One region of the Streptomyces sp. NPDC006610 genome, then DNA from elsewhere that is predicted to be linked to it. Evidence: riboswitches for the same ligand, from Rfam matches in the RefSeq annotation. Region 1 holds a riboswitch; each other region holds the start of a gene.

The links. A riboswitch is a leader RNA that binds a small molecule or an ion and turns the genes downstream of it on or off. The one in region 1 is predicted to bind cyclic di-AMP.
Positions count from the first base shown of each region.
Region 2: linked by a shared signal. The riboswitch ahead of ABZY13_RS24205 (peptidoglycan DD-metalloendopeptidase family protein) and the one ahead of ABZY13_RS21810 (M23 family metallopeptidase) in region 1 are both predicted to bind cyclic di-AMP.
Region 3: linked by a shared signal. The riboswitch ahead of ABZY13_RS09185 (transglycosylase family protein) and the one ahead of ABZY13_RS21810 (M23 family metallopeptidase) in region 1 are both predicted to bind cyclic di-AMP.

Region 1 covers NZ_JBEXOP010000027.1:43,925-53,346, reverse strand. The annotation lists gene ABZY13_RS21825 (GNAT family N-acetyltransferase) at 1-797, opposite strand, end outside; gene ABZY13_RS21820 (HPr family phosphocarrier protein) at 989-1,270, shown strand; gene ABZY13_RS21815 (GntR family transcriptional regulator) at 1,483-2,178, opposite strand; gene ABZY13_RS21810 (M23 family metallopeptidase) at 2,420-3,184, opposite strand; cyclic di-AMP (ydaO/yuaA leader) riboswitch at 3,197-3,364, opposite strand; gene ABZY13_RS21805 (pitrilysin family protein) at 3,638-5,026, opposite strand; gene ABZY13_RS21800 (pitrilysin family protein) at 5,023-6,405, opposite strand; gene ABZY13_RS21795 (DNA topoisomerase IV subunit A) at 6,939-9,395, shown strand; gene ABZY13_RS21790 (GTP-binding protein) at 9,392-9,422, opposite strand, start outside.
Region 2 covers NZ_JBEXOP010000033.1:158-9,579, forward strand. The annotation lists gene ABZY13_RS24200 (SGNH/GDSL hydrolase family protein) at 1-669, opposite strand, end outside; gene ABZY13_RS24205 (peptidoglycan DD-metalloendopeptidase family protein) at 902-1,912, opposite strand; cyclic di-AMP (ydaO/yuaA leader) riboswitch at 1,915-2,084, opposite strand; gene ABZY13_RS24210 (alpha-galactosidase) at 2,382-4,469, opposite strand; gene ABZY13_RS24215 (tyrosine-protein phosphatase) at 4,674-5,471, shown strand; gene ABZY13_RS24220 (DUF6126 family protein) at 5,509-5,628, opposite strand; gene ABZY13_RS24225 (XRE family transcriptional regulator) at 5,625-6,239, opposite strand; gene ABZY13_RS24230 (aspartate aminotransferase family protein) at 6,304-7,731, opposite strand; gene hpnH (adenosyl-hopene transferase HpnH) at 7,897-8,919, opposite strand; gene ABZY13_RS24240 (1-hydroxy-2-methyl-2-butenyl 4-diphosphate reductase) at 8,925-9,422, opposite strand, start outside.
Region 3 covers NZ_JBEXOP010000008.1:133,567-142,988, forward strand. The annotation lists gene ABZY13_RS09170 (nucleoside triphosphate pyrophosphohydrolase) at 1-586, shown strand, start outside; gene ABZY13_RS09175 (cytochrome P450) at 607-1,899, shown strand; gene ABZY13_RS09180 (transglycosylase family protein) at 2,150-3,211, shown strand; cyclic di-AMP (ydaO/yuaA leader) riboswitch at 3,394-3,561, shown strand; gene ABZY13_RS09185 (transglycosylase family protein) at 3,565-4,305, shown strand; gene eno (phosphopyruvate hydratase) at 4,783-6,063, shown strand; gene ABZY13_RS09195 (septum formation initiator family protein) at 6,177-6,650, shown strand; gene ABZY13_RS09200 (DUF501 domain-containing protein) at 6,679-7,263, shown strand; gene ABZY13_RS09205 (Ppx/GppA phosphatase family protein) at 7,260-8,201, shown strand; gene ABZY13_RS09210 (NAD(P)/FAD-dependent oxidoreductase) at 8,718-9,422, shown strand, end outside.

The DNA of each region.
Region 1 (9,422 bases):
GAGCGGTGGGCGGGGACGCCGTCGATCTCCTTCCGCCCCTCGGGCAGGGCGCGGTTGACGGCGAACAGCGGGCCGGTGAAACCGGCCTCCTTGAGATTGCCGAGGATGTCGCGGCCCACGCCTCCGGGGGTGCGGCCGACGCCGACGACGGCGACCGAGCCGGGCGCCAGCAGCCGCCGTACCGACCGTCCCTCGGCGCGCTGCTCCCGCGCCCGCTGCACGGCGAGCGACCGGTCGGTGGGTTCGAGGTCCAGCTCCAGGCGTACGACGCCGTCCTCGAAGCTGCGCTTCTGGGTGTACCCGGCGTCCGTGAACACCTTGATCATCTTGGTGTTGGCGGGCAGCACCTCGGCGGCGAAGCGGCGGATGCCGCGTTCGCGGGCGACGGCGGCGATGTGCTCCAGCAGCGCGGAGGCGACGCCCCTGCCCTGGTGGGCGTCCTGGACGAGGAAGGCGACCTCGGCCTCGTCGGCGGGCGCGGAGGCGGGCATGCCGTCGGCGCCGATGCGGTCGTAGCGGACGGTGGCGATGAACTCGCCGCCGACCGTGGCCGCGAGGCCCACGCGGTCCACGAAGTCGTGGTGGGTGAAGCGGTGGACGTCCTTGGCGGACAGGCGCGGGTAGGGGGCGAAGAAGCGGTAGTACTTCGACTCGTCCGACACCTGCTCGTAGAAGCTCACCAGGCGGTCGGCGTCGTCGACGGTGATAGGGCGCACGCGCGCGGTGCCGCCGTCGCGGAGCACCACGTCGGCCTCCCAGTGGGCGGGGTACGCGTGCCGGTCCGACGGGCTCTGCATGGGCCCCAGGGTACGGCTCGCGTCCGGTGGCGGCGCGGGGCAGTCTGGGGCTGCCGGGCCGCGCGGCGGTCCGGGGGCCGGCAGACCGTGGGCCGGCCCGGGGATCGGACCCGGCAGGCCGCGCGCCGGGCAGGGCTCACCGTATGGGAAACTGGTCTAGACAACCCTGAACACCTGAAGGGCAGCATCGCATGGCTGAGCGCCGCGTCAACGTCGGCTGGGCCGAGGGTCTCCACGCCCGCCCCGCCTCCATCTTCGTCCGAGCCGCCATGGCCGCAGGCGTCCCGGTGACGGTCGCCAAGGCGGACGGCAACCCCGTCAACGCGGCCTCCATGCTGGCCGTTCTCGGTCTGGGCGCACGGGGCGGCGAGGAGATCGTGCTGGCTTCGGACGCCGAGGGCGCGGACGCCGCCCTGGACCGGCTGGCCAAGCTGGTCGCGGAGGGACTCGAGGAACTGCCCGAGACGGTCTGAGCCCTCGGTGATACCTCGGTGATCCCTCGGGAATCCCTCGGGGGCAATGCCATGAACCGCGTCGCCCGTTCCGGGTGGCGCGGTTTCTGCTCTGTGCCCGGCGCGACTTCCACTCTCCGCGACGGGCGTGCGGGAAGAATTCGACGCACCCGGAAAAGGGCAGCGGAAATACGCCTCCGCCGAATTGCTTCTCTTTGTATACGGCCCTCTTGTTAATATCGGAGGCCCGTCACGTTTACGGGATGTTGCGAAGTCCTCACACGCTCCGCGCGGTCGGCGCCGCCCGAGAAACGCAGCCGGTGCGCACCGGCCGCGCGCTCGGTGTGCAGCGCCGTGAGCGCCCGCGCGCGCTCGCTGTCGCCGCGCGCCACGGCGTCCACGATCGCCCCGTGCTCCGTCCAGGACTCCAACGGGCTGGCGGGCGCGTCCACCGCGTACATCCAGGCGATCTTGTGCCGCAACTGGGTCAGCATGGAGGTCAGGGCGGGGCTGCCGGAGGCCTGGGCGAGCGTCTCGTGGAACCAGCCGCCCAGGGAGCGCAGATCCTCGCTGCTGCCGCGCCGGGCCCGTTCCTGGCCCAGCCGGACCAGCCCGCGCAGCACCTTCAGATGGGCCTCGGTGCGGCGCTGGGCGGCGCGGGAGGCGCCCAGCGGCTCCAGCAGCATGCGCATCTCCAGCAGGTCGGCGGCCTCCTGCTCGGTGGGTTCCGCGACGCACGCGCCCGCGTGCCGCCGGGTCACCACGAAGCCCTCGGCCTCCAGCGTGCGCAGGGCCTCGCGGACGGGGACGCGGGAGACGCCGTAGCGGCGGGCGAGGAGTTCCTCGGTGAGCCGGCTGCCGCGCTCGTAGACACCGGCGACGATGTCGTCCCGGATCGCCGTGCATACCGAGTGCGCCGGAATACGCATGACCGACCTCCGCCTTAATCCCCGTGAAACGTCGACGATTGACGTGTGTTCAGTGACTCTATGGCAGCGGGCCGGAATTTCCGATGGCAGGCCGGAATCCAGGGATATTTTTTGGACAACGCACGTCCGAAAAGACCGAAAGCCCCGGCTCGGGGAGCCGGGGCCGCGGGTGTTTCGGGTTGGGGCGCCGTCAGAGGCCCACACGGCGGGGCGCCGTCACAGGCTCACGCGGCGTGTTGCGTCACAGGCTCACGCCGTGCGCGCGGAGGTACGCCAGCGGGTCGATGTCCGAGCCGTACTGCGCGCTCGTGCGGGCCTCGAAGTGCAGGTGCGCCCCGGTGACGTTGCCGGTGGCGCCGGACAGGCCGATCTGCTGCCCCGGTGTGACGCTCTGGCCCACGGACACGGCGACGGAGGACAGGTGGCCGTACTGGGTGTAGGTGCCGTCGTTCATCCGGAGGACCACCTGGTTGCCGTACGCACCTCCCCAGCCGGCCTCCACGACGGTGCCGGAGCCGACCGCGCGGACGGGCGTGCCGCTCGCGGCGTGGAAGTCGATGCCCGTGTGGCTGCCGGAGGACCACACCGCGCCGCCCGCCCGGTAGGCGGTGGAGACGTAGGAGCCGGCGATCGGCGCCACGTAGGTGTTGAGGCGCAGCCGCTCGGCCTCGCGGGCCGCTCGGGCCCTCTCCGCGCGGGCCTGCTCGGCCCGGGCCTCGGCCCGCTTCTTCGCGGCGGCCTCCGCCTTCGCCTCGGCGGCGGCGCGCTCCGCGGCCTGGTGCTGCGCGGCGGCCTGGGCGTCGATCTGCTCGGCGACCGAGTCGCCGATGGTGACGACCGGCAGCAGGCCGGTCTGCCCGGCGGCGGGTTCGGCGGCGCCCGCGGGGGCCGCGAGGATGCCCATGACGCCGCTGGTGGTGAGGGCGGCGGCGCCGGCCATACGGGCGGTGGTGCGCTGCATACGGCCGGGACGACGGTGCTTCCCGGTGGCGCAGGTGAACGCCATGGAGTGGCTTGTCCTTTCCTTCCCTCTCGCCTACCGGGTTAGCTGACGGGTTCGGAGCAGGAAGGTCTCCTACGGACTCCCTCGCCGTGCGCGCGGGCGTCCGATTCACCCCAGGGACTTGGTGGTTGGGTCCCCGGCTCCCCTGGCTCGCGCCGTACGGGGACTCGGCGATGACTGTCCGGTGCCGCGGGTGCGGCGCACTGCCTGACGGACAGCCCGCAAGACGCTAAGCGCGGCTGTCTTCAATTCTCAAACGCAGCCGGGGGTTTGTAGCGCATCCCACAGGGCAGAGCGGCATCTCCTGGACCAATTCGGGCATACGTCGGCCCTGGTGACACTCGGGGCGTCCCGGGTCACCAGGGCCGTCACGCGCTTGCGTGCCGTCGGGCGGGCCGCACGCGCGGTCGTACCGCGCAAGCCGCCCGGCGCGGTCGTCGCGTCCGCCCGGCGCGGTTACTCGGCCGACACGACGGTGACCGGACCGATGCCGAGGGCCTCGACGGGCGCCTTGATCTGCGCGGCGTCGCCGACCAGGATCGTCACCAGCCGGTCCACCGGGAAGGCGTTGACCACCGCCGCGGTGGCCTCGACGGTGCCGGTCGCGGCCAACTGCCGGTAGAGGGTGGCCTGGTAGTCGTCCGGGAGGTGCTGCTCGACCTGGTCGGCGAGGGTGCTCGCCACGGCCGCCGCCGTCTCGTACTTCAGCGGCGCGACGCCGACGAGGTTCTGCACGGCGACGTCCCGCTCGGCGTCGGTCAGGCCCTCCGCGGCGAGCGTGCGCAGCACCTTCCACAGGTCCTCGAGCGCCGGGCCGGTGTTGGGCGTGTCCACGGAGCCGCTGATGGCGAGCATCGCGGCGCCCGAGCCGTCGGGCGCCGAGCGCAGCACCTGGCCGAAGGCGCGCACCCCGTAGGTGTAGCCCTTCTCCTCGCGCAGGACGCGGTCCAGACGGGAGGTGAGGGTGCCGCCCAGGCAGTAGGTGCCGAGCACCTGCGCGGGCCACACGCGGTCGTGCCGGTCGGCGCCGATCCGGCCGATCAGCAGCTGCGTCTGGACGGCGCCGGGCCGGTCCACGATCACGACGCGGCCGGTGTCGTCGGCGGTGACCGGCGGCACCGGGCGGGGCTGCGCCGTGGAGCCGGTCCAGGCGCCGAGCGTGTCGCCGAGCAGCCCGTCCAGGTCGACGCCGGTGAGGTCGCCGACGACCACGGCGGTGGCGGTCGCGGGGCGGACGTGCTTCTCGTAGAAGGCGCGCACGGCCGCCGCGTCGATGCCGGAGACCGTCTCCTCGGTGCCCTGACGGGGGCGCGACATGCGTGAGGTGGCCGGGAACAGCTCCTTGGACAGTTCCTTGGCGGCGCGGCGGGAGGGGTTGGCCAGCTCGTGCGGGATCTCGTCGAGGCGGTTGCGCACCAGGCGCTCGACCTCGCTGTCGGCGAACGCGGGCGCCCGCAGCGCGTCGGCGATGAGGCCGAGGGCCTTGGCCAGGCGCGAGACGGGGACCTCGAGGCTGAGGCGGACGCCGGGGTGGTCGGCGTGCGCGTCGAGGGTGGCGCCGCAGCGCTCCAGCTCGGCGGCGAACTCCTCGGCGGAGTGCTTGTCGGTGCCCTCGGAGAAGGCCCGCGCCATGATCGTGGCGACGCCGTCGAGGCCGGTCGGCTCGGCGTCCAGGGGGGCGTCGAGGAGGACCTCCACGGCGACGACCTGCTGGCCGGGGCGGTGACAGCGCAGGACGGTCAGGCCGTTGTCGAGGCTGCCGCGCTCGGGGGCCGGGAAGGCCCACGGCTTGGGCTCGCCCGCGCGGGGCTGGGGGTGGAATTCCATGGTGGCGAGCTCGGTCACTTGGCCGCCTCCTCGTTCTCGTCGTCGGACTCGGCGGCTTCCGCGGCATCGGCGGCATCGGCCGGGGTCTCTGCCCCGGGGGTGGGCTCGTAGACGAGCACCGCGCGGTTGTCGGGGCGCAGGCGGGCCTCGGCGACCTCCCGGACCTCCTCCGGCGTCACCTCCAGCACGCGCTGGACGGCGGTCAGGGCGAGCTGCGGGTCGCCGAACAGGACGGCGTACCGGCACAGTTCGTCGGCGCGGCCCGCGACGGTGCCGAGCCGGTCCAGCCACTCGCGCTCCAGCTGGGCCTGGGCGCGCTCCATCTCCTCGGCCGTGGGGCCCTCCTCGGCGAACCGGGCGAGCTCCTCGTCGATCGCGGCCTCGATGACCGGCACCTCGACGTCGCCGGAGGTCTTCACGTCCAGCCAGCCCAGGGAGGGCGCGCCGGCCAGCCGCAGCAGGCCGAAGCCGGCCGCCACCGCCGTACGGTCGCGGCGCACCAGCCGGTTGTAGAGGCGGGACGACTCGCCGCCGCCGAGGACGGTCAGGGCGAGGTCGGCCGCGTCGCACGCGCGCGTGCCGTCGTGCGGGAGGCGGTAGGCGGCCATCAGGGCGCGCGCCGGGACCTCCTCCTCGACGACCTCGCGCAGCTGCTCGCCGATGACGTCGGGCAGCGAGCCGTCGCGCGGGGCGGGCTTGCCGTCGTGGGCCGGGATGGAGCCGAAGTACTTCTCGATCCAGGCGAGGGTCTGCTCGGGGTCGATGTCGCCGACGACCGACAGCACGGCGTTGTTGGGCGCGTAGTAGGTGCGGAAGAACGCGCGGGCGTCCTCCAGCGTGGCCGCGTCCAGGTCGGCCATGGAGCCGATCGGCGTGTGGTGGTACGGGTGGCCCTCGGGGTAGGCGAGGGCGGTCAGCTTCTCGAAGGCGGTGCCGTAGGGGACGTTGTCGTAGCGCTGGCGGCGCTCGTTCTTGACGACGTCGCGCTGGTTCTCCATCGACTCGTCGTCGAGGGCGGCGAGCAGGGAGCCCATGCGGTCGGCCTCCAGCCAGAGCGCGAGCTCCAGCTGATGGGCGGGCATGGTCTCGAAGTAGTTGGTGCGCTCGAAGCTGGTGGTGCCGTTGAGCGAGCCGCCGGCGCCCTGCACCAGTTCGAAGTGCCCGTTGCCCTTGACCTGGGCGGAGCCCTGGAACATCAGGTGCTCGAAGAGGTGAGCCAGGCCGGTGCGCCCCTTGACCTCGTGACGGGAGCCGACGTCGTACCAGAGGCACACCGCCGCGACCGGGGTCAGATGGTCCTCGGAGAGCACCACCCGCAGCCCGTTGGCGAGGCGGTGCTCGGTCGCTGTCAGGCCGCCGGAGCCTGCCTCGGCTGTGGCCGTGTGACCCATGGGCATGTACGTCCCTTCGATCGCGATGCGGTCGTGAAACCGCGGATTTCCTGCCGGTCCTGCCACTGTATGCAAGCGGCGCGACCCCCTGCGAAGTTCCCGGCCCGGGTACGCCGAGAGCGAGAAACGCGACGGGACGGGTGGACGGAGGCGCGCGGGGAGCGCGGATCGCCCGCGGGGGGTGCGCGTCGCCCCAAGGGGCGCGCGGCGGACCGAGGCGCGCCCGCCCTCACCGGCGGACGACCGACAACCGACGGACGGACGGCGGACGGCGGACGGCGGACAACCGACGGACGGCGGATGGGCGACGGACGGGCGACGGGCCACGGGCGGACGACGGCCCACCACGCACCGCGCACACGCGCCCGCCGCGGCCCGTAGGCTGCGGGCGGCGCGAGGTCCGACGGCGACGGCGCGTAGCCTGCGGGCAGCGTGGGGTCGGGTGGCCGACGTCGGGTCCTGGGTCCGCGTTGTCAGTGCCGCGGTCCACAATGGTCCGCGTCAGATCCGTCCAACGCTTCAGCAAGGAGCCGGCAGCGATGGCCCGCCGCAGCACGAAGACCCCGCCGCCCGACGACTCGTACGAGGAGAAGATCCTCGACATCGACGTCGTGGACGAGATGCAGGGCTCCTTCCTCGAGTACGCGTACTCGGTCATCTACTCCCGCGCCCTGCCGGACGCCCGTGACGGACTCAAGCCCGTGCACCGCCGCATCGTGTACCAGATGAACGAGATGGGCCTGCGCCCCGACCGCGGCTACGTCAAGTGCGCCCGCGTCGTCGGCGAGGTCATGGGCAAGCTGCACCCGCACGGCGACGCGTCGATCTACGACGCCCTGGTGCGCATGGCCCAGCCCTTCTCGATGCGCGTGCCCCTGGTGGACGGCCACGGCAACTTCGGCTCGCTCGGCAACGACGACCCGCCCGCGGCCATGCGGTACACCGAGTGCCGTATGGCCGAGGCCAGCAGCCTGATGACGGAGTCGATCGACGAGGACACGGTCGACTTCAATCCCAACTACGACGGCCAGGAGCGCGAGCCGGTCGCGCTGCCCGCCGCGTTCCCCAACCTCCTGGTCAACGGCTCGTCGGGCATCGCCGTCGGCATGGCCACCAACATGCCTCCGCACAACCTGCGCGAGGTCATCGCCGCCGCCCGCCACCTGATCAAGCACCCGAACGCCGACCTGGACGCCCTGATGCGGCACGTCCCGGGCCCCGACCTGCCCACCGGCGGCCGGATCGTCGGCCTGGCCGGCATCCGCGACGCCTACGAGACGGGCCGCGGCAGCTTCAAGATGCGGGCGACGGTCTCCGTGGAGGACGTCACGGCCCGCCGCAAGGGCCTGGTCGTCACCGAACTGCCCTTCGCGGTCGGCCCGGAGAAGGTCATCGCGAAGATCAAGGACCTGGTCGGCTCGAAGAAGCTCCAGGGCATCGCCGACGTCAAGGACCTCACCGACCGCGAGCACGGGCTGCGCCTGGTCATCGAGGTCAAGAACGGCTTCGTGCCCGAGGCGATCCTGGAGCAGCTGTACAAGCTGACGCCGATGGAGGAGTCCTTCGGCATCAACAACGTCGCGCTGGTGGACGGCCAGCCGCTCACCCTCGGCCTGAAGGAGCTGCTCGAGGTCTACCTCGACCACCGCTTCGAGGTCGTCCGCCGCCGCTCGGAGTTCCGCCGCGGCAAGAAGCGCGACCGGCTGCACCTGGTCGAGGGCCTGCTGACGGCCCTGGTGGACATCGACGAGGTGATCCGCCTGATCCGCTCCAGCGAGAACTCCGCGCAGGCCAAGGAGCGCCTGATGGAGGCCTTCTCGCTGAGCGAGGTCCAGACGCAGTACATCCTCGACACGCCGCTGCGCCGGCTGACCAAGTACGACCGCATCGAGCTGGAGGCCGAGAAGGACCGGCTCACCGCGGAGATCGAGGAGCTGACGCGGATCCTCGACTCCGACGCGGAGCTGCGCAAGCTGGTCTCCGCCGAACTGGCAGCAGTGGCCAAGAAGTTCGGCACCGAGCGCCGTACGGTCCTGCTGGAGTCGGCGGCGTCCACGACGGCCACCGTGCCGCTGCAGGTGGCGGACGACCCGTGCCGGGTGCTGCTGTCCTCGACGGGACTGCTGGCGCGTACGGCCAACGCCGAGCCGTTCGCGGAGGACTCCGACGGCCGCCGCACCAAGCACGACGTGATCGTCTCGGCGGTGCCGGCCACCGCGCGCGGGGAGATCGGCGCGGTCACCTCGGCCGGCCGGCTGCTGCGCATCAACGTCGTCGACCTGCCCCAGCTGCCGGACACGGCCGCCGCGCCGAACCTGTCCGGCGGTGCGCCGCTCGCCGAGTTCGTCTCCCTGGAGGACGACGAGACGGTCATCTGCCTGACCACGCTGGACGAGTCCTCCCCGGGCCTGGCGATCGGCACGGAACAGGGCGTGGTCAAGCGCGTGGTCCCGGACTACCCCGCCAACAAGGACGAGCTGGAGGTCATCGGTCTCAGGGAGGGCGACCGGATCGTGGGCGCGGTGGAGCTGCGCACCGGCGAGGAGGACCTGGTCTTCATCACCGACGACGCGCAACTGCTGCGCTACCAGGCGGCGCAGGTCCGCCCGCAGGGCCGCCCGGCCGGCGGCATGACGGGCATCAAGCTGGCGGAGGGGGCGAAGGTGATCTCCTTCACGGCCGTGGACCCGGCGGCGGACGCGGTCGTCTTCACCGTCGCCGGCTCGCGCGGCACGCTGGACGACTCGGTCCAGACGACCGCCAAGCTGACCCCCTTCGACCAGTTCCCGCGCAAGGGCCGGGCCACGGGCGGGGTCCGCTGCCAGCGGTTCCTGAAGGGCGAGGACTGCCTGTCGTTCGCCTGGGCGGGCGCCGCCCCGGCCCGCGCCGCGCAGAAGAACGGCACGCCGACGACCCTGCCCGAGATGGACCCGCGCCGCGACGGCTCGGGCGTGTCCCTGGCCAAGCCGGTGGGGGCGGTGGCCGGGCCGGTCTAGACGGGCGGTTCCTCGGAATCGGGGTCC
Region 2 (9,422 bases), on a different contig from region 1:
TCGGCGCGCCCAGTCGACGTCGTCGCGCCGGACCTCCAGCGTGCCCCGGGGCGGCAGCGGCGGCCACGGCTGCTCCGGGTCGGCCGGCACGGGCAGGCCCAGGACCTGTCCGGCACGCAGCGCCACCCGGGTGTGCCCCTCGGAGGAGAGGTGCAGCCGGTCGTGGTCCCAGGCCCGGCGGTCCTGGATGGACCTGAGGGACCACAGGTCGAGCACCGGGCAGCCGTACCGGTCGGCGATGGCCCGGACATGCCCGTTGTAGGTGGCGATCTTGCCGCGCAGGTGCCGGAGCACGGGCACGCCCCGGGTGTCGAAGCCGGTCGTCACCATCACGGTGCCCGCGGCGGCGGTCAGCCGCGCCACCGCCCGCTCGAAGCGCTCGGCCACTTCGTCGGGGTCGGTGCCGGGGCGCAGGATGTCGTTGCCTCCGGCGCAGAACGAGACCAGGTCGGGGGCGAGTTCCATGGCCCGGGGGACCTGGTCGGCCACGATCTGGTCGAGGAGTTTCCCCCGGACGGCAAGGTTGGTGTAGGCGAAGTCGCCCTCGGCCCGGCGGTCCGCAAGAAGTACGGCGAACCGGTCGGCCCAGCCGACGAACGCCCCGTCGGGGCCGGGGTCGCCCACGCCCTCGGTGAAGCTGTCCCCCACCGCCACGTACGACCCGATCACTGATCTGCTGTCATTCTTCGAATCGTCTGCCACAGCGCACCATGATTCCTCGTGGAATGTGACTTACGCGACCGTAGGCATGGGTTGACGGACGGTGAGATAAGCCACTGGCCAAGGAATGGTCAACTGCGGAATGGGCCGCGGCCCGTCGGGGCGGGCACGCCGAAGGCCGGACCCGGGATCTCGTGATCGGGGTCCGGCCTTCGGCGGCTGTGCGTCAGGGAGCGGGGGTTCAGATGGAGACGCCGTGCGACCGCAGGTAGGCGACCGGGTCCACGTCGGAGCCGTAGTTCGGCGTGGTGCGGATCTCGAAGTGCAGGTGCGGTCCGGTGGAGTTGCCGGTCGAGCCGGAGAGCCCGACCTGCTGGCCCGCCGTCACGGTCTGGCCGGCCGAGACGGAGAGGGAGGACAGGTGGGCGTACTGGGCGTAGTAGCCGTCGGCGAGCTTGAGGACGACCTGGTTGCCGTACGCGCCGGCCCAGCCCGCGGAGACGACGGTGCCCGGGCCCACGGCCTTCAGGGAGGTGCCGGTCGGGACGACGAAGTCGGCGCCGGTGTGGTAGCCGCTGGACCACATGCTGCCCGCGACCCTGTAGGCGGTGCCGACGCCCGCGCCGGACACCGGGGCGGTGTAGCCGCCGGAAGCGGGGGCGGTGTCGGCGGCCTGGGAGCCGGTGGACGCCTGGGCCGAGGACTCGTCCGGGGCCGACTCCGCCGGGGAGGACTCCTGCTGGGGCGCCTCGGACGGCTGCGACGGCTCGGACGGCTGCGACGGCTCGGCGGTGGCCGACGACTTCTCGGCGGAGGCCGAAGAGGGCGCCGGGGCCGACGACTTCTGGGCCGTAGCGGCCTTCTTGCCGATGCTGAGCTTGAGGCCCGGGTGGATCAGCGACGGGTCGTCGCCGACGGCCTCGCGGTTGTCCTCGTAGAGCCGCTGCCAGCCACCGCTGACGTTCTGCTCCTCGGCGATCTTCGACAGGTAGTCGCCGACCTTCACCGAATACGTCGTCGCCCCGGACTTCTTCGCGGCGGACTTCTTCTCGGCGGCCTTCTTGCCGGTGGCCGTCTTCTCCGCCGTGACGGACTGGACGGTCTTGTCCGGCGCGGACTGCGGGGTCGCGGCATGGGCGCCGGCGGCCCCCATGAGCGGCAGGGCGAGTGCGGCGCCACCGGTGCCGGCGACGGCTATGGAGCGGGCGAAACGCTGGGCCTTGGGACGGCGGTGCTTACCCTTTGCGGGCATGGTGATTTCCTCTCCGGCGCCTGCGAGGTGAGCTGTCGGGTGCGGACTGGAGATGTCCGGCCGCGCCGAAACGCGGCTAAACCCCAAGCCGTTCCGGAGACCGGAACAGGCATTCGTACCTGTGGGTCCCCCGCTCCTGCCGTACACGGGTGGGTTTGCGCGGGCACCGGGCGGCGGCAGGATTAGGCGTCCGCCCGGATCGGTCTGGAACGTAAGCGACCGCGACGCAAACGGACAAGCAAGAGGTTCCGGATCAAGACCCCCATCTTGATCGGTTGCCGGATTTCCCGGTCACCCTCCGTACACCGCCGGGCGGCCGTTACCCGCAAACTCCCTTGTGACACGTGAGGATTACGTGAACATGACGGGCGACGCACGGTCACCACTATGACCCTGCTCACCCGCCGTTTCACCAGCCCCCCTCATTCCGCAGCGAGTTGGAATGAAGAGGCCAATTCGGGCAGAAGGCTCATATGCGACGGAGTCGGAGAACTGCCGCGTCGAAATCTCCCCGCAACCCCGACTGCATTCCGTGATGCAGCAGCACGGCACCGCGATGGATTTCGCCCGTTTCGCGGCATTCGTACGACGCTGTCGGATCCAGCCCGCGCAGCCGCAGCGCCGGCACGGGCTCGCCGAACCGCTGCGCCTGGAGCCAGGCCAGGACGACGGTCTCGTCGCCGAGCACGTACTGCACGGCGCTGAGCCCTCCGTCCGGCGGGCGCAGCCGGTACAGGTCGCCGCGCTGCACCAGCGGGCGTATCTCCTTGTAGAGCGCCACCCACTCCCGCGCCTCGGACAGTTCCTCCTCGCTCCAGCAGGTGAGGTCGCCGCCCACGCCGAGCACCCCGGCCATGGCGCTCACGAAGCGGAAGCGCAGCGAGCTGACCCGGCCGTTGAGCATGGCGTTGGGGCTGTCGGTGACCCAGGCGGCCATGACCCGCGCGGGGTGGAGCTGGCTGAAGCCGTGCTGGATGGCGAGCCGGTCGAGCGGGTCGGTGTTGTCGGAGGTCCACACCTGGTCGGTGCGGGCGAGGATGCCGAGGTCGATCCGGCCGCCGCCGCCCGAGCAGGACTCGAAGGCGACGCCGGGGTGGGCCGCCCGCAGCCGGTCCACCAGCGCGTACAGAGCGCGCACGTGGTCCACCCACAGTCGCTGCGGGTAGGGATCGCCGGGCCAGCCCGCGTCGGTGAAGCAGCGGTTGAAGTCCCACTTCACGTAGTCGACGGGGGCGCCGGACAGCAGCGCGTCGAGCTGCTCCCAGAGGTACTCCCGCACATCCTCGCGCGCAAGGTTGAGCACCAGCTGATTGCGGAACTCCGTCCTGTTTCGTCCGGGTTGGAACTGCACCCAGTCCGGGTGGGCGCGGTACAGCTCGCTGTCCGGGTTGACCATCTCGGGCTCGACCCAGATCCCGAACTGCATCCCGAGGGCGTGCACCTCGTCCGCGAGGGGCTTCAGTCCGGCCGGGAAGCGGTCCCGGTTGGGAGTCCAGTCGCCGAGCCCGGCGTGATCGCCGGTGCGCGCCCCGAACCAGCCGTCGTCCACGACGAACAGCTCGACGCCGATCCCCGCCGCCCGGCGCGCGAGGGCCCGCTGCTGCTCCTCGGAGATGTCGAAGCCCGTCGCCTCCCAGGAGTTGAACAGCACCGGCCGGTCCCGCCCGGCGTCCGGGACGACATGCGCCCGCTGATAGGCGTGCCAGGCGCGGCTGGCCCCGCCGAAGCCGCCGTCGGACCACAGCCCCGCGAAGACGGGCGTCGTGAAGGACTCCCCCGCCGCCAGCCGCAGCAGCCCCGAGTCGTCGTACCCGGCGCCGCCGGTGATCTGCACCCGCCCGTCCGGCAGTTGCGCCACCGCGATCCGCCAGGACCCCGACCAGCCGAGGGCGCACGCGTACACCTCACCGCGCTCCTCGGTCGCGTCGGTGTCCAGCGCGACCCACGGCAGATGCTGGTGCCCGGTGTGCCCGCGGCGGCTGCCGATCACCTTCTCGCCGTAGGTCAGGGGCGCGGACGTCAGCCGGGACTCGGCGGCCCAGCGGCCGTGCAGCTGACTCAGCCGCCAGGCCCCGCGCTCGGGCAGGGTCCAGGTCGCGGAGTCGGCGCGCAGCAGCTCCACGGCCGGCCCGTCGTTGTCCAGGGTGACCCAGCGCTCCACGACGTCCCCGCGCATCCGGTGGTGCAGGGTGACCGCCAGCCCGCCGTCCCGGAACCGGAGCCGCAGCTCCTCCTCGCCCCCGGCGCCGCCGATCTCGTAGGCCTCGAAGCTCCACTCGGTCCCGCGCCGCTCGTCGGTGCGCACGGACAGGGCGGGCCGGACGAAGCGGGCGCCGCCCTCGACGGGGTACTCCTCGCGTCCGTCGAGGCGGGACTCGAAGGGCCAGTCGTCGGGCAGCGGACGGGCGGCGAGGGCCTCGGCGTCGGCGAGGGCGATGGTCGGCCCCCAGTGCAGATGCAGCAGCTCGCCGGCGTCCGTGAGGTGCAGGGCGTAGCTGCTCGCCGGTCCCGACAGCAGCCAGGTGCGGCCGTCGTCGGCGATGTCGATGTGCGTCATCCCGCTCCCCCACGGACTCGGACAGTCCCGCTCACGTCCCAACATCATCGAGCGCCGCGCCCCCTCCCGGCAACGCCTGTGGAAAACCCCGGCGACGAACGGTGACCGCCTGTGGACAACCGGTCGGCCCGGAAAACGCATGTCGTATCGTCAAGGCGTGCCCGTCGACGAGCCGCGCCGGCGGGGCGATGGGAGGGAGCCCCCGTGACGCAGCAGGTGCCGTCGACCGAGCCCGAGCTGGCCGCAGTGCGCAACTTCCGTGACGTGGGCGGCCTGCCGACGGTGGACGGGCGCCGGGTGCGGCACGGCGTGCTGTTCCGCAGCGGCCACCTCGCCCACGCCACCGCCGAGGACGCCGCGTTCCTCGCCTCGCTGGGGCTGCACACGATCTTCGACTTCCGCAACGCCGCCGACCAGAAGCTCGAAGGGCCCGACGTCGAGCTGCCGGGCGTGCGCAATGTCAACCTGCCGCTGAGCGACCCGGCGGACGGCGCGGAGTTCTGGAGAATGGTCCGCGAGGGCGATCTGGAGCAGCTGCGGGAGATCCTGGCGGACGGCAAGGCGGCGAACCGGATGATCGCCTCCTACCGCATGATCATCAAGGACCGGACGGCCGAGCACTCACGGGTGCTGCACGCGCTCGCCGAGGACAGCGTCCCGGCCCTGATGCACTGCGCCGCCGGCAAGGACCGCGCCGGGCTGTCGATCGCGGTGACGCTGCTCGCCCTGGGGGTGGAGCGCGATGCGATCCTCGCCGACTACCTGGAGTCCAACGCCAAGCACCGGCGCTACAGGGTGCGCCGCAGTAGCAGCTCCGCCTCCGCCTACGCGCCGGAGGTCATGGAGCTGCTCGACCCGCTGTTCGAGGCGCGCGCCGAATACCTGACGGCGGCGCTGGAGACCATCGACGACACCTGGGGCGGCGTCGACGCCTATCTGGAGCGGGGCCTCGGGCTGGCTCCCCGGACCCGCGAGCGGCTGCGCGACCGGCTCCTCGACTGAGACCGGGGCGGCGCCACCCGGGCCCGGCCGCCCGGCGCTACTTCGCCCCGACCTCGAAGAGCAGATAGAGGAACGCGGCGAACACGTGCCCCGCGACGATGTAGATGAACAGCCGGACCCAGATGGCCTTCGGGATCCTCTGCTCGGAGTCGCTCATGGGGTCTCTCCCGTCGTGGGGCCGAGGCACAGCGCGGCCGTGGGGCTCTGGAGCAGGGTGTGGACGAACAGGAGGTCGACTCCGTCGTCGTCCAGGGCGGTGATGCGGTGCGGGGTCAGCGAGTCGAAGTGGGCGCTGTCCCCGGGGCCGAGCCGGTGCGCGGCGTCCCCGAGGCGCAGCCCGAGCCGTCCCTGGAGGACGTACAGCCACTCCTCGCCGGGGTGCACGCGCACGATGTCGCCCTGGGACCCGTGCGGCACGTGGACGCGCAGTGCCTGCATCCCGCGGCCCGGCGCTCCCGCCTGCCGGTAGGTCCAGCCGCCCGCCGCCGTCGGTTCCATGTCCGCGCCGCGCAGGACGGCGTCCCGGCCGGCGACCGTCTCGCCGAGCAGCTCGGAGACCGTCGTACCGTAGACGCGGGCGAGCGCCAGCAGCATCGGCAGCGACGGCTGGCGGTGGCCGGTCTCCAGCCGGGAGAGATGGGCGGGCGACAGCCCGGCGGCGCGGGCCGCGCTCTCCAGGGTGAGGGAGGCCTGGCGGCGCAGCGCCCGCAGCTGCGGGGCCACGGCGGCCAGGCCCTCGGCGGCCGGCTCGGGGACGGGAAGGCTCATGCCCCCATTGAGCCCCACCTTTGCCCTCGGGGCAATTTTCTTGCCCGCCAGGCAAAAGCCCCGTCTACCGATGGGCGACCGCCTGCTTCACCAGCGTCTTCCCGAACTCCCACATCAGACCGCTGCCGTTGTGCGCGTCGTCCATCACCTCTGTGAAGGCGTCCACGAACCGGTCCACCTCTCGCTCCCCGATGATCAGCGGCGGGATGAGCTTGATCACCTCCAGGTGGTCGCCGGAGACCTGTGTGAGGATGCGGTGGCGCTGGAGCAGCGGCACGACCACCATCTGCGCGAACAGCCCCTTGCGCGCCGCCTGGAGCATCGTCCAGCGGCTGCGCAGGGCGAGCGACCGGGGCCGGCCGAACTCGATGCCGATCATCAGCCCTCGGCCGCGCACGTCGGCGAGCAGCTCGTACTCGTCGATCAGCGCCGTCAGCCGTGACTTCAGCAGCTCGCCCGTGGCGCGGACGCCCGCGACGGTCTGCCGGCTCTCCATGACCGACAGCACCGCCAGGCCCGCCGCCATGGCCTGGGCGTTCCCGCCGAAGCTGGCCGAGTGCACCAGCACCCGGTCCATGGACGAGTACACCTTCTTGAAGATCCAGTCCCGGCCGAGCGTGGCGCCGACCGGCACATAGCCGCCGGAGAGGGCCTTGGCCACGCACACCAGGTCCGGTTCGACGCCGTCCTCGTGCTGGTAGGCGTAGAAGTCGCCGGTCCGGCCGAGGCCGGTCTGCACCTCGTCGGCGATGAGCAGCGCCTTGTGCCGGCGCAGCAGGTCCTGGGCGGCCCGCAGATAGCCGGGCGGAGCCTCGTGCACGCCCTTGCCCTGGATCGGCTCCACGATCAGGGCGGCCACGTCGCCCCGCTTCAGCTCCCGGGCGAGGGCGTCGAGGTCGCCGAGCGGCACGGCCGTGTCGGGCAGCAGCGGGGCGAAGCCGTCGCGGAAGCCGGACTCGCCGTTGACGGAGAGCGAGCCCGTGGTCAGGCCGTGGAAGGCGTGCTCGCAGTACAGGACCCTCGGTCGGCCGGTGGCGTACCGGGCGAACTTCAGGGCGGTCTCGACGGCCTCGGTGCCGCTGTTGCCGAAGAACACCCGGTCCAGGTGGGGGCTGTGGGCGAGGAGGCGCTCGGCGAGCAGTCCGGGCAGCGGCGGGCAGTCGAAGCGGGTGAGGTCGGCGAGGTGTGCGTCGAGGACGTCGTGCAGCGCCCTGCGCACGACCGGGTGGTGACGGCCGAGGCCCATCACCCCGAACCCGGCGAGCATGTCGAGGTATTCGTTGCCCTCGGCGTCCCAGAAGTAGGCGCCCTCGGCACGCTCGTAGACCTTGTCGAAGCCGATCGTGCGCAACATGCGCGGCAGTTGGTGGTTGAGGTGCCGGGCGTGCAGTTCGTAGCGTTCGGCGGCGCGCTCGGCGAGCAGCGCGCCGAGGTCGAACTCCGCGCCGGGCGCCGGCTCGGCGGGCTGGGGCGCGGATTCGGCGGTCGTCATGCGTGGGTCTCCTTGGACGCCGTGTCGTCGGGGCCGCGGCCCGGGCCGGCTGCGCCCGGACGGCGAGCCGGCATCGTCACGCCCGGGCCCCCTGTCCTCTCCGGTCTTCCTCTCGCGGTGCTCTCACGGCGACGGCCCGCGCCCGGGGCGCGGGCCGTCATGACGTCACTCCCGGTTTCCGGACACCGTCTCGCGCAGGGCGCGCAGCGACTCCTTCAGGGAGCCCATGGTGGCGAGGACGGCGGTGGGCTCGTAGCCGCAGTGCGCCATGCAGTTGGCGCAGCGCGGGTCCTTGCCGCGGCCGTACTTGTCCCAGTCGGTCTCCTCGATCAGTTCCCGGTACGTCGGCACGTAGCCGTCGCTCATCAGATAGCAGGGCCGCTGCCAGCCGAACAGGGAGTAGTTCGGGATCGCCCAGGCGGTGCACGGGAAGTCGACGCGGCCCTCGAGGAAGTCCAGGAAGAGCGGGGAGTGGTTGAGCCGCCAGCGGCGCCGGTTGCCGCCGGAGAAGGCCTTGCGGAACAGTTCCCGGGTCTGCTCCACGCCCAGGAAGTGCTCCTGGTCGGGGGCCTTCTCGTAGGCGTAGGCGGGCGAGATCATCATCTCGTCGACCTGGAGGTCGTCGTTGAGGAAGTCGAGCACCTCGACGACGGTCTGCGGGGTGTCGGTGTTGAAGAAGGTGGAGTTGGTGGTGACCCGGAAGCCGCGCCGCTTGGCCTCCTTGATGGCGGCCACCGCCTCGTCGAAGACGCCCTCCTTGGCGACCGACTCGTCGTGCCGTTCGCGCAGCCCGTCGATGTGCACGGCGAACGCGAAATAGGGCGAGGGAGTGAACTCGTCCATCTTCTTGCGCAGCAGCATGGCGTTGGTGCACAGGAAGACGTACTTGCGTCTGGCCACCAACTGGCGCACGATCTCGTCGATCTGAGGGTGCATCAGCGGCTCGCCGCCGGCGATGGACACCATCGGGGCGCCGGATTCGAGGACCGCCCCCACTGCCTGGGCGACCGGCATGCGCTGCTTGAGCACCCCGGCCGGATGCTGGATCTTCCCGCAGCCCTCGCACTTGAGGTTGCAGGCGAAGAGCGGCTCCAGCTCCACGATGAGCGGGAACTTGTCGCGCCGGCGCAGCTTCTGTTCAGCCAAGTATGCGGCGACCTTGACGGACTGGCGCAGCGGCATGGCCATCTGGCTCACCTCCTGGGGAGCAGCACATTACGGTGCCATTCACGGAATGCGGGAAGAATGGAGCGGAGAACGCGGAAAGCCGATATTCCACCGCGCACGGTGCCGATCCGGACCAGTTCGTGTTCCGGGGCGTCGACCACCACCCGGACGGCGGCAACCGGGCGCGTGCCCGCGCGGGCGGCGGTGAGCAGGGTCGCCGCCGACTCCATGTCGGCGGCGATGGCGCCGGCGTCCCGAAGCCGGGCCCGCTCGGGGCCCCGTACGACGTGGTCGGTTCCGGTGAGCGGGCCGGTGTGCACGGCGTGGCCGGGCACGGCACGGGCGAGTTCCTCGACGAGCAGGTCGGTTCCCTCGCACGGCACGGATCCGCGCGGATCCCTGGTCTCCTCGGCGACCACGAGGTCGCCGGGGTGCATGCCGGGCGCGAGCCCGGCGCAGAAGCCGGTGGCGAGGACGGCGACGCCGGCGAGGGCCGGGCCGGCCAGCGCCCGGGCGACGGAGCG
Region 3 (9,422 bases), on a different contig from region 1:
GTCGTCCCGCCAGACCCACCAGGGGCTCGTGAAGCACGGCATCGAGGAGATGTACGAGCTGATCGAGGCGATCGAGGACGGCGACCGGGACGAACTCCGGGAAGAGCTGGGCGACGTCCTGCTCCAGGTCGTCTTCCACGCCCGGATAGCGGAGGAGGACCAGGACGCCCCCTTCTCCATCGACGACGTGGCGGGCACCATCGTCGCCAAGCTCATCCACCGCCACCCGCACGTCTTCGGCGACGCGACGGCCTCCACCCCCGAGGAGGTCAGAGAGCACTGGCTGCGCACCAAGGCCCAGGAGAAGCGGCGCACGTCGGTGACCGAGGGCATACCTCTGCACCAGCCCGGCCTCGCCCTCGCGGCCAAGCTCGCGTCCCGGGCGCGTACCGCGGGCCTCGACGTGCCGCTGCCGAAGGACGAGGGGATCGGCTACGAGCTGCTGGCGCTGGCGGCACGGGCCGAGGCGGAGGGCGTGGATCCGGAGACGGCGCTGCGCGCGGCGGCACGCGCGTACCGGGACGCGATCAGGGAGACGGAGGCCGCGGCGAGCACGGCGGCCGAGGAGCCCGGAAAGGAGTCTTAGCGGCCGGATAACGTCGACGGGTGACCAACCAGCCGCATTCCCGTCAGCACGCCGCCCCACCCGCGCCCGAACTCTTCACCTGGGAGTTCGCGACCGACCCCTACCCGGCGTACGCCTGGCTGCGCGAGCACGCGCCGGTGCACCGGACGCGGCTGCCCAGCGGGGTCGAGGCATGGCTGGTCACCCGGTATGCCGACGCGAGGCAGGCGCTGGCCGACCAGCGGTTGTCCAAGAACCCGGCCCACCACGACGAGCCCGCGCACGCGAAGGGCAAGACCGGCATCCCCGGTGAGCGCAAGGCCGAGCTGATGACCCATCTGCTCAACATCGACCCGCCGGACCACACCCGGTTGCGGCGGCTGGTGTCCAAGGCGTTCACCCCGAGCCGCGTCGCGGAGTTCGCGCCGCGCGTGCAGGAACTGACCGACCGGCTCATCGACGGGTTCGCCCGCACGGGGAGCGCGGACCTCATCCACGAGTTCGCCTTCCCGCTGCCCATCTACGCCATCTGCGACATGCTCGGCGTACCGCCCGAGGACCAGGACGACTTCCGGGACTGGGCGGGCATGATGATCCGTCACGGGGGCGGGCCGCGGGGCGGTGTCGCGCGGTCGGTGAAGAAGATGCGCGGCTACCTCGCCGAGCTCATCCACCGCAAGCGCGAGTCCCTGCCCGCGGAGCCGGCGCCCGGCGAGGACCTCATCTCCGGCCTGATCCGCGCCTGGGACCACGGTGAGCACCTCACCGAGAACGAGGCGGCGGCGATGGCGTTCATCCTGCTGTTCGCCGGGTTCGAGACCACCGTCAACCTCATCGGCAACGGCATGTACGCGCTGCTCACCCACCCCGTGCAGCGCGCCCGCCTCCAGCACTCCCTCGCGGCGGGCGAACGCGACCTGCTGGCCACCGGAGTGGAGGAACTGCTGCGCTACGACGGGCCGGTGGAGCTGGCCACCTGGCGTTTCGCGACCGAGCCTCTGACGATCGGCGGCCAGGACATCGCGCCCGGCGACCCGGTGCTCGTCGTCCTCGCGGCGGCGGACCGGGACCCGGAGCGGTTCACCGACCCCGACACGCTCGACCTCGCCCGGCGCGACAACCAGCACCTCGGTTACGGACACGGCATCCACTACTGCCTCGGCGCGCCGCTCGCCCGGCTGGAGGGCCGGACAGCGCTGGCCACGCTGCTGACCCGCCTCCCCGACCTGCGGCTCGGCGTCGACCCGGCAGAGCTGCGCTGGCGGGGTGGACTCATCATGCGCGGACTGCGCACGCTGCCGGTGGAGTTCACGCCCGAGCAAGGTCGTGCATAGCGGACTCTTCCGGACACCCGTGTCCCAAACCAAACATGACAGCCCTTCACATCTGTGATCTTCACGTGATCTGCGCGGCATGAACTTGTGACAAGTGATCGTCTGCCGATACGTTCACCCATCAACGTGGCGGCGGCGCATCACCCGCCGCGCGGGTCACTGCTGTCTCGGGAAAGGTCCCCGCATGCTCTCCGGGAACGGTCGTCACCGTCGCCCCCGCCAGGCCCCGGCACTCGTCGTCGCGGCCGGCGTGACCGGCTCCGCCATCGCCATCCCCCTGCTCGGCGCGACCGGCGCCAGTGCGGCGAGCGGTGCGACGTGGGACAAGGTCGCGGAGTGCGAGAGCGGCGGTTCCTGGAGCGCCGACACCGGCAACGGGTACTACGGCGGCCTGAACCTGTCGCAGGAGGACTGGGAGGCGTACGGCGGTCTCACCTACGCGTCGCGACCGGATCAGGCCAGCCGTTCCCAGCAGATAGCCGTCGCCGAACGGCTGCTCGCGGACCGGGGCGCCGAGGCGTGGGCCAGTTGCGGCATCCTCGTCGGTCTCGACCAGGACGACAGTGAGGCGGGCGTCGACACGGGGGTGGCCGGCGACGCGGCGTCGAGCACGCCGGACGGCGTCCTCAACCCGCCCGGATTGTCCAACTCCTCCGGTTCTTCCGCCTCAGTGGGCGGGAAGTCGGGTGCGAAGTCGAGCACGAGCCCGACCGAATCGGCGGGCGCGGGGAAGTCGGCCGAATCCGACCGATCCGGCGAATCCGATGAATCCCCTGGAACTGAATCGACGGATTCGGGTCGGGCGACGGCGTCCGAGACCGGAACCGGAGCCGGGGCCGGCCGGGAGACGGGCGCACCCTCCGCCTCCGTCTCCACTTCCCCCTCTGCACCCGAATCACCCGATAGCGGCACGGATGTGTCGGAATCTGCAGACTCCGACACTCTCGCCAAAACCCCCGAAAGTGTCGGCTCTTCCAGTCTCATCGACACCGGCATCGCCGACGCGGGCTCGGGGACCGGCCGTCATCGCGGCTCCAGCGCGCAGGAGGACGTCCTCGACGACCGCGAGGCCGGGTCCTCCGGCTCCTCGGGGCGGCACGCCTCGCGGGGCGGGTCGGCGGAGCGGGCGGCCGCCGACGGGTCGTACACGGTGCGCGAGGGCGACAGCCTCTGGGGCATCGCCGACTCTCTTGAGGTCGACGGCGGATGGTCCGCGCTCTACTCGGAGAACAAGGACGCCGTCGGCGCCGACCCGGACCTCATCCTTCCCGGTCAGACCCTGGATGTCGGGGTCGAAACGGTCGAAAAGTAGCGGGAGTTCACGTCACGGTTCGGGCTGATTGTCCGTTTTGGAATCAGTGTGGGATGAGTCTCAGAAGCCCTGATCGTCTTTGAAATTCCGCCGATCGCGTGTCTACGGTCGTGACCGCTCGCCAATGCGGGCCCCGGTAGCCGCAACGCCGAATCCTGCCAGCGGCCGTCCGGGAACAGTCGTCGCGTCAAGCGCCGTAGGCAGGAGCGGGGGACCCAAGGTAGGCGCCGTTCCGGGCAGTTGAGCCCGGGGCGGCTAGGGGTGAAGCCGCGTCCCGTGAGGGACGCGGCCGGGCAACTCAACCGGCCCGAACCCGACAGCTCACCTCGCAGGCGTCGGTGAGGGGATCAACCATGCTGTTTTCCGGCAAGGGCAAGCACCGTCGTCCGACCGCCCTCCAGCGCTCCACTCGCGCCATCGCCATCGCCGGCGTGACCGGCGCCGCCGTCGCCGCTCCGCTGATGGCGTCCGGCACCGCCTCCGCCGCCACCGCCTCCGAGTGGGACGCCGTCGCCCAGTGCGAGTCCGGCGGCAACTGGTCCATCAACACCGGCAACGGCTACTACGGCGGCCTGCAGTTCTCGGCCTCCACCTGGGCCGCCTTCGGTGGCACGCAGTACGCCGCCACCGCCGACCAGGCCACCAAGGAGCAGCAGATCGCCATCGCCGAGAAGGTGCTGGCCGGCCAGGGCAAGGGCGCCTGGCCGCACTGCGGCACCGGCCTGTCGAACTCCGCCTACAACGGCGGCTCGGCCGGCACCTCCGGCGACGCCGGCAGCTCCACCGGTTCGAACGCGACGGGCTCGGCCGACACCGGCTCCTCCGAGGCCACCGCCCCGGCCCGCGAGACGGAGCAGCAGCCGGCCTCCCGTTCCGCCGACCGCCCGGCCGCCAAGAAGACCGTCACCACCCCGACCGGCAAGAAGGTCAAGAAGGGCGACGGCGAGTACAAGGTCGTCGAGGGCGACACCCTCAGCGAGATCGCCGCGGAGCACGACGTCAAGGGCGGCTGGGCGAAGCTGTTCAAGCTGAACAAGGACATCGTCGAGGACGCGGACGTCATCTACCCGGGCCAGCAGCTGCACCTCAAGTGACGGCCGGCGGCGAGGGGCGCGAAGTGACGGCGGGCGCCGAAGGGCTGAACTGACAGGCGGCGCGGAGCGCACTCACAGCACGCGCCGACCGACGCCGTCATCCTGAAAGCCCCCGGGCCTCCGGGCCTCCGGGCCTCCGGGCCTCCGGGCCTCCGGGCCCCCGGGCTGACGGCCACAGGCCCCAGCACCCCGGTCCCCCAGGACCCCCGCCCCCAGACCCCCGTGAGGGTTCCCCCCGTCCCCGCGGGCTCCCCGCCCCGGCGCGTTCTCCCCCGTACGCGCCGGGGCGGGGCTTTTTTCGGCCAGGCGTGCACGCAACCGTGCGCGGGACTTTTTGTTCCGTTCGGAAACAATTTACTCTCGGTTCCGTCCACGGGGTGGTCGACCGGCTGGCCGATCGCCCGGAGCCGGTTAGGCTCGTCTCGCAGAGCCACCGCGGCCCTGCGAAGCCGCGTCACATTGAAGAAGGAGATGCTCGTGCCGTCCATCGACGTCGTCGTAGCCCGGGAAATCCTGGACTCCCGAGGCAACCCCACGGTCGAGGTCGAGGTCGGCCTCGACGACGGCAGCACGGGTCGTGCCGCCGTTCCGTCCGGCGCCTCCACCGGCGCCTTCGAGGCCATCGAGCTCCGCGACGGCGACCCGAACCGCTACCAGGGCAAGGGCGTCGAGAAAGCCGTGCTGGCCGTCATCGAGCAGATCGGCCCCGAGCTGGTCGGCTACGACGCCACCGAGCAGCGCCTGATCGACCAGGCGATGTTCGACCTGGACGCCACCGACAACAAGGGCTCCCTCGGCGCCAACGCCATCCTCGGCGTCTCGCTCGCCGTCGCGCACGCCGCCTCCGAGGCCAGCGACCTGCCGCTGTTCCGCTACCTGGGCGGCCCGAACGCGCACCTGCTGCCCGTTCCGATGATGAACATCCTGAACGGCGGCTCGCACGCCGACTCCAACGTGGACATCCAGGAGTTCATGATCGCCCCGATCGGCGCGGAGTCCTTCTCCGAGGCGCTGCGCTGGGGCACCGAGGTCTACCACACCCTCAAGAAGGTGCTGAAGGGCAAGGGCCTGGCCACCGGCCTCGGCGACGAGGGCGGCTTCGCCCCGAACCTCGGCTCCAACCGCGAGGCCCTCGACCTCATCCTCGAGGCCATCAAGGAAGCCGGCTACACCCCCGGCGAGCAGATCGCCCTGGCGCTCGACGTCGCCGCGTCCGAGTTCTACAAGGACGGCACGTACACCTTCGAGGGCAAGGCGCGCTCCGCCGCCGAGATGACCGAGTACTACGCCGAGCTGGTCGAGGCGTACCCGCTGGTCTCCATCGAGGACCCGCTGTTCGAGGACGACTGGGAGGGCTGGAAGACCATCACCGAGAAGCTCGGTGACAAGGTCCAGCTCGTCGGCGACGACCTGTTCGTCACCAACCCGGAGCGTCTGGCCCGCGGCATCGAGGAGGGCGCCGCCAACGCCCTGCTGGTGAAGGTCAACCAGATCGGCTCGCTGACCGAGACCCTGGACGCCGTCGAGCTGGCCCAGCGCAACGGCTTCAAGTGCATGATGTCCCACCGCTCCGGCGAGACCGAGGACGTCACCATCGCCGACCTCGCCGTGGCCACCAACTGCGGCCAGATCAAGACCGGCGCCCCGGCCCGCTCCGAGCGCGTCGCCAAGTACAACCAGCTGCTGCGCATCGAGGAGATCCTCGACGACGCCGCGGTGTACGCCGGCCGCAGCGCGTTCCCGCGCTTCAAGGGCTGACCCGGCCGACCCGGCTGATCCGGCCGTAGAGGCAGCGTCGTCCGTACGTCCCCGTACTCGGTCCCGTACCGTGTGCGGGGACGTACGCGCGTGTGTGAAGGTGAGGCGGGGACATGGCCGTGAAGGACCGGGACCGGTTCTCCACCACGACCAGGCTCAAGCTGCTCGGCGAACAGACCGCGGCCCGGGTCTACCGCTCCCAGACCCGCCGCCAGGCCCGCCGCTCCCGGCTCACCGGCCGGGCCGCCCTGCTCGCCCTCGTCGTCTGCTCCCTGGTCGTGGCCCTCGCCTACCCGATAAGGCAGTACGTCGCCCAGCGCGCCGAGATCGCCGATCTGGAGCGCGAGCAGCGCCAGGCCCGCGAGCGCGTCGAACAGTTGCGCGACCTGAAGGCGCGCTGGCAGGACGACGCGTACGCGGAGCAGCGGATCCGGGAGCGGCTGCACCATGTGATGCCGGGGGAGACCGGGTACGTCGTGATCGACCCGGGCGCCGCCCGCCAGTCGCGCACCGACCACGGGGCGGCCGACCGCCCCTGGCACACGAACCTCTGGGAAGCGGTCGACAAGTCCGACGCCGCCCAGTGAACGCATAGAGGAAGACAGTCTCAGACGCATGGAAACGCCCCCGCCGTCCACCCCGCGCACCGAGCCCACCGACGCGGACGTGGAGGCCTTCAATCAGCAGCTCGGACGGCCCCCGCGCGGCCTGCGCGCCATCGCGCACCGCTGCCCCTGCGGCCAGCCGGACGTCGTGGAGACGGCCCCGCGGCTGCCCGACGGCACGCCCTTCCCGACGCTGTACTACCTGACGTGTCCGAAGGCCAACTCGGCCATCGGCACGCTGGAGGCCAACGGCGTGATGAAGGAGATGACGGAGCGGCTGGCCGCCGACCCGGAGCTGGCCGCCGCGTACCGGGCCGCCCACGAGGACTACGTCCGGCGGCGGGACGCGATCGAGGAGCTGAAGAACTTCCCCAGCGCCGGTGGCATGCCGGACCGGGTGAAGTGCCTGCACGTCCTGGTCGCCCACTCGCTGGCCGCGGGCCCCGGCGTCAACCCGCTGGGCGACGAGGCGCTGGCGATGCTGCCGCAGTGGTGGCGCAAGGGCGCCTGCGTGACGCTCCCCGGCACGGCGGCCGGCCGGACCGGGGAAGAGCCCGGACAGCCCACGGACGCGAGCGAGGAGACCGGCCGATGACCCGAGTGGCCGCCATCGACTGCGGTACGAACTCCATCCGTCTCCTCGTCGCCGACGCGGACCCGGCGACGGGCGAACTGGTCGACCTGGACCGACGGATGACGATCGTGCGGCTCGGCCAGGGCGTCGACCGCACCGGCCGGCTGGCGCCCGAGGCGCTGGAGCGGACCTTCGCGGCCTGCCGCGAGTACGCCGGGATCGTCAAGGCCCACGGGGCGGAGCGGCTGCGCTTCGTGGCGACCTCCGCCTCCCGCGACGCGGAGAACCGCGAGGACTTCGTGCGCGGCGTGCTGGACATCCTGGGCGTGGAGCCGGAGGTCATCACCGGGGACCAGGAGGCGGAGTTCTCCTTCACCGGCGCGACCAAGGAGCTGACGGGGCGTACGGATCTGGCGCTGCCGTTCCTGGTGGTGGACATCGGGGGCGGTTCCACCGAGTTCGTGGTGGGCGAGGAGCGGGTGCGCGCGGCGCGCTCCGTGGACGTCGGGTGCGTGCGGATGACGGAACGGCATCTGGTGCGGGACGGCGTGGTGAGCGACCCGCCGGCCGAGGAGCAGATCGCGGCGATGCGGGCGGACATCGAGGCCGCCCTCGACCTCGCGGAGGAGCGGGTTCCGCTGCGGGAGGCGCGCACCCTGGTCGGGCTGGCCGGCTCCGTCACGACGGTGTCGGCCATCGCGCAGAACCTGCCCGCGTACGACTCGGCGGCCATCCACCACTCCCGCGTCTCCCACGACACCGTCCGGGAGATCACCGACCGGCTGCTGCGCTCCACGCACGCCGAGCGCGCCGCCATCCCCTCCATGCACCCGGGGCGGGTGGACGTGATCGGCGCGGGGGCCCTCGTCCTGCTGTCGATCATGGAACGGATCGGCGCGGAGGAGGTCGTCGTCAGCGAGCACGACATCCTCGACGGGATCGGCTGGTCGTTGGCCTGACCGCCTGCGGGGTGCGGTACGCGTCCCGACGGTCGCCGGCCTCGACGACGAGGAGGACGTCCTCCTCGTCGTCAGCCGGCGCCGCCCCTCTAATTACTTGCGGGTATCTTCAAACTGAGCAGGCCGGACACCGTTTGAGCGCGCCCGGCGGGTGCTTCCTCACCTCCCGTTGACGCCCGCCGGGAAAAGTTCGTGAAGTTCTTCACAAGGAATTCGGTCCCCAAGGGGGATCATCGGCGGTCGTTGCGCCATTACGGGGCCCCACCAGGGCCGTAGAGGCTCTGGAGCGGGGATGGGGGAGGGGTCGCGCGGGGTCTGCGCGGGGCGCCGGCCCGAGGCGTGAGACAGGCCAGAGGGGCAGCTCACGCGGCCTTGACAGGGGTCCGTGCTGCACGGTGGCCCGCATCCGTCACCATGGCCCGTGTCATGCGGGCCGCGAAGGATAGCACAAGCCTGGAGGAAGCTTGTGAAGGGGCGCACGAGCCACCCCCCTGGGGCGGGTGGATACTCGATGGCATGAGCACCACGGAGCGTCCCAGGATCCTCGTAGTAGGCGGTGGGTACGTAGGCCTGTACGCAGCTCGGCGCATTCTCAAGAAGATGCGCTTCGGCGAGGCGACCGTCACGGTCGTCGACCCCCGGTCGTACATGACCTACCAGCCCTTCCTCCCCGAAACCGCCGCCGGCAACATCTCCCCGCGTCACGTCGTCGTCCCGCTGCGACGCGTGCTGCCCAAGGCGGAGGTCCTCACCGGCCGGGTCACCACCATCGACCAGGACCGCAAGGTCGCCACGATCGCCCCGCTGGTCGGCGAGGCGTACGAGCTGCCCTTCGACTACCTGGTGATCGCGCTCGGCGCGGTCTCCCGCACCTTCCCGATCCCCGGCCTCGCCGAGCAGGGCATCGGCATGAAGGGCATCGAGGAGGCCATCGGCCTGCGCAACCACGTCCTGGAGCAGCTGGACAAGGCCGACTCCACGACCGACGAGGAGATCCGCCGCAAGGCGCTCACCTTCGTCTTCATCGGCGGCGGCTTCGCGGGCGCGGAGACCATCGGCGAGGTCGAGGACATGGCCCGGGACGCGGCCAAGTACTACCGCAACGTGTCCCGCGAGGACATGCGCTTCATCCTGGTCGACGCGGCGGACAAGATCCTGCCGGAGGTCGGCCCCAAGCTCGGCCAGTACGGCAAGGAGCACCTGGAGAGCCGCGGCGTCGAG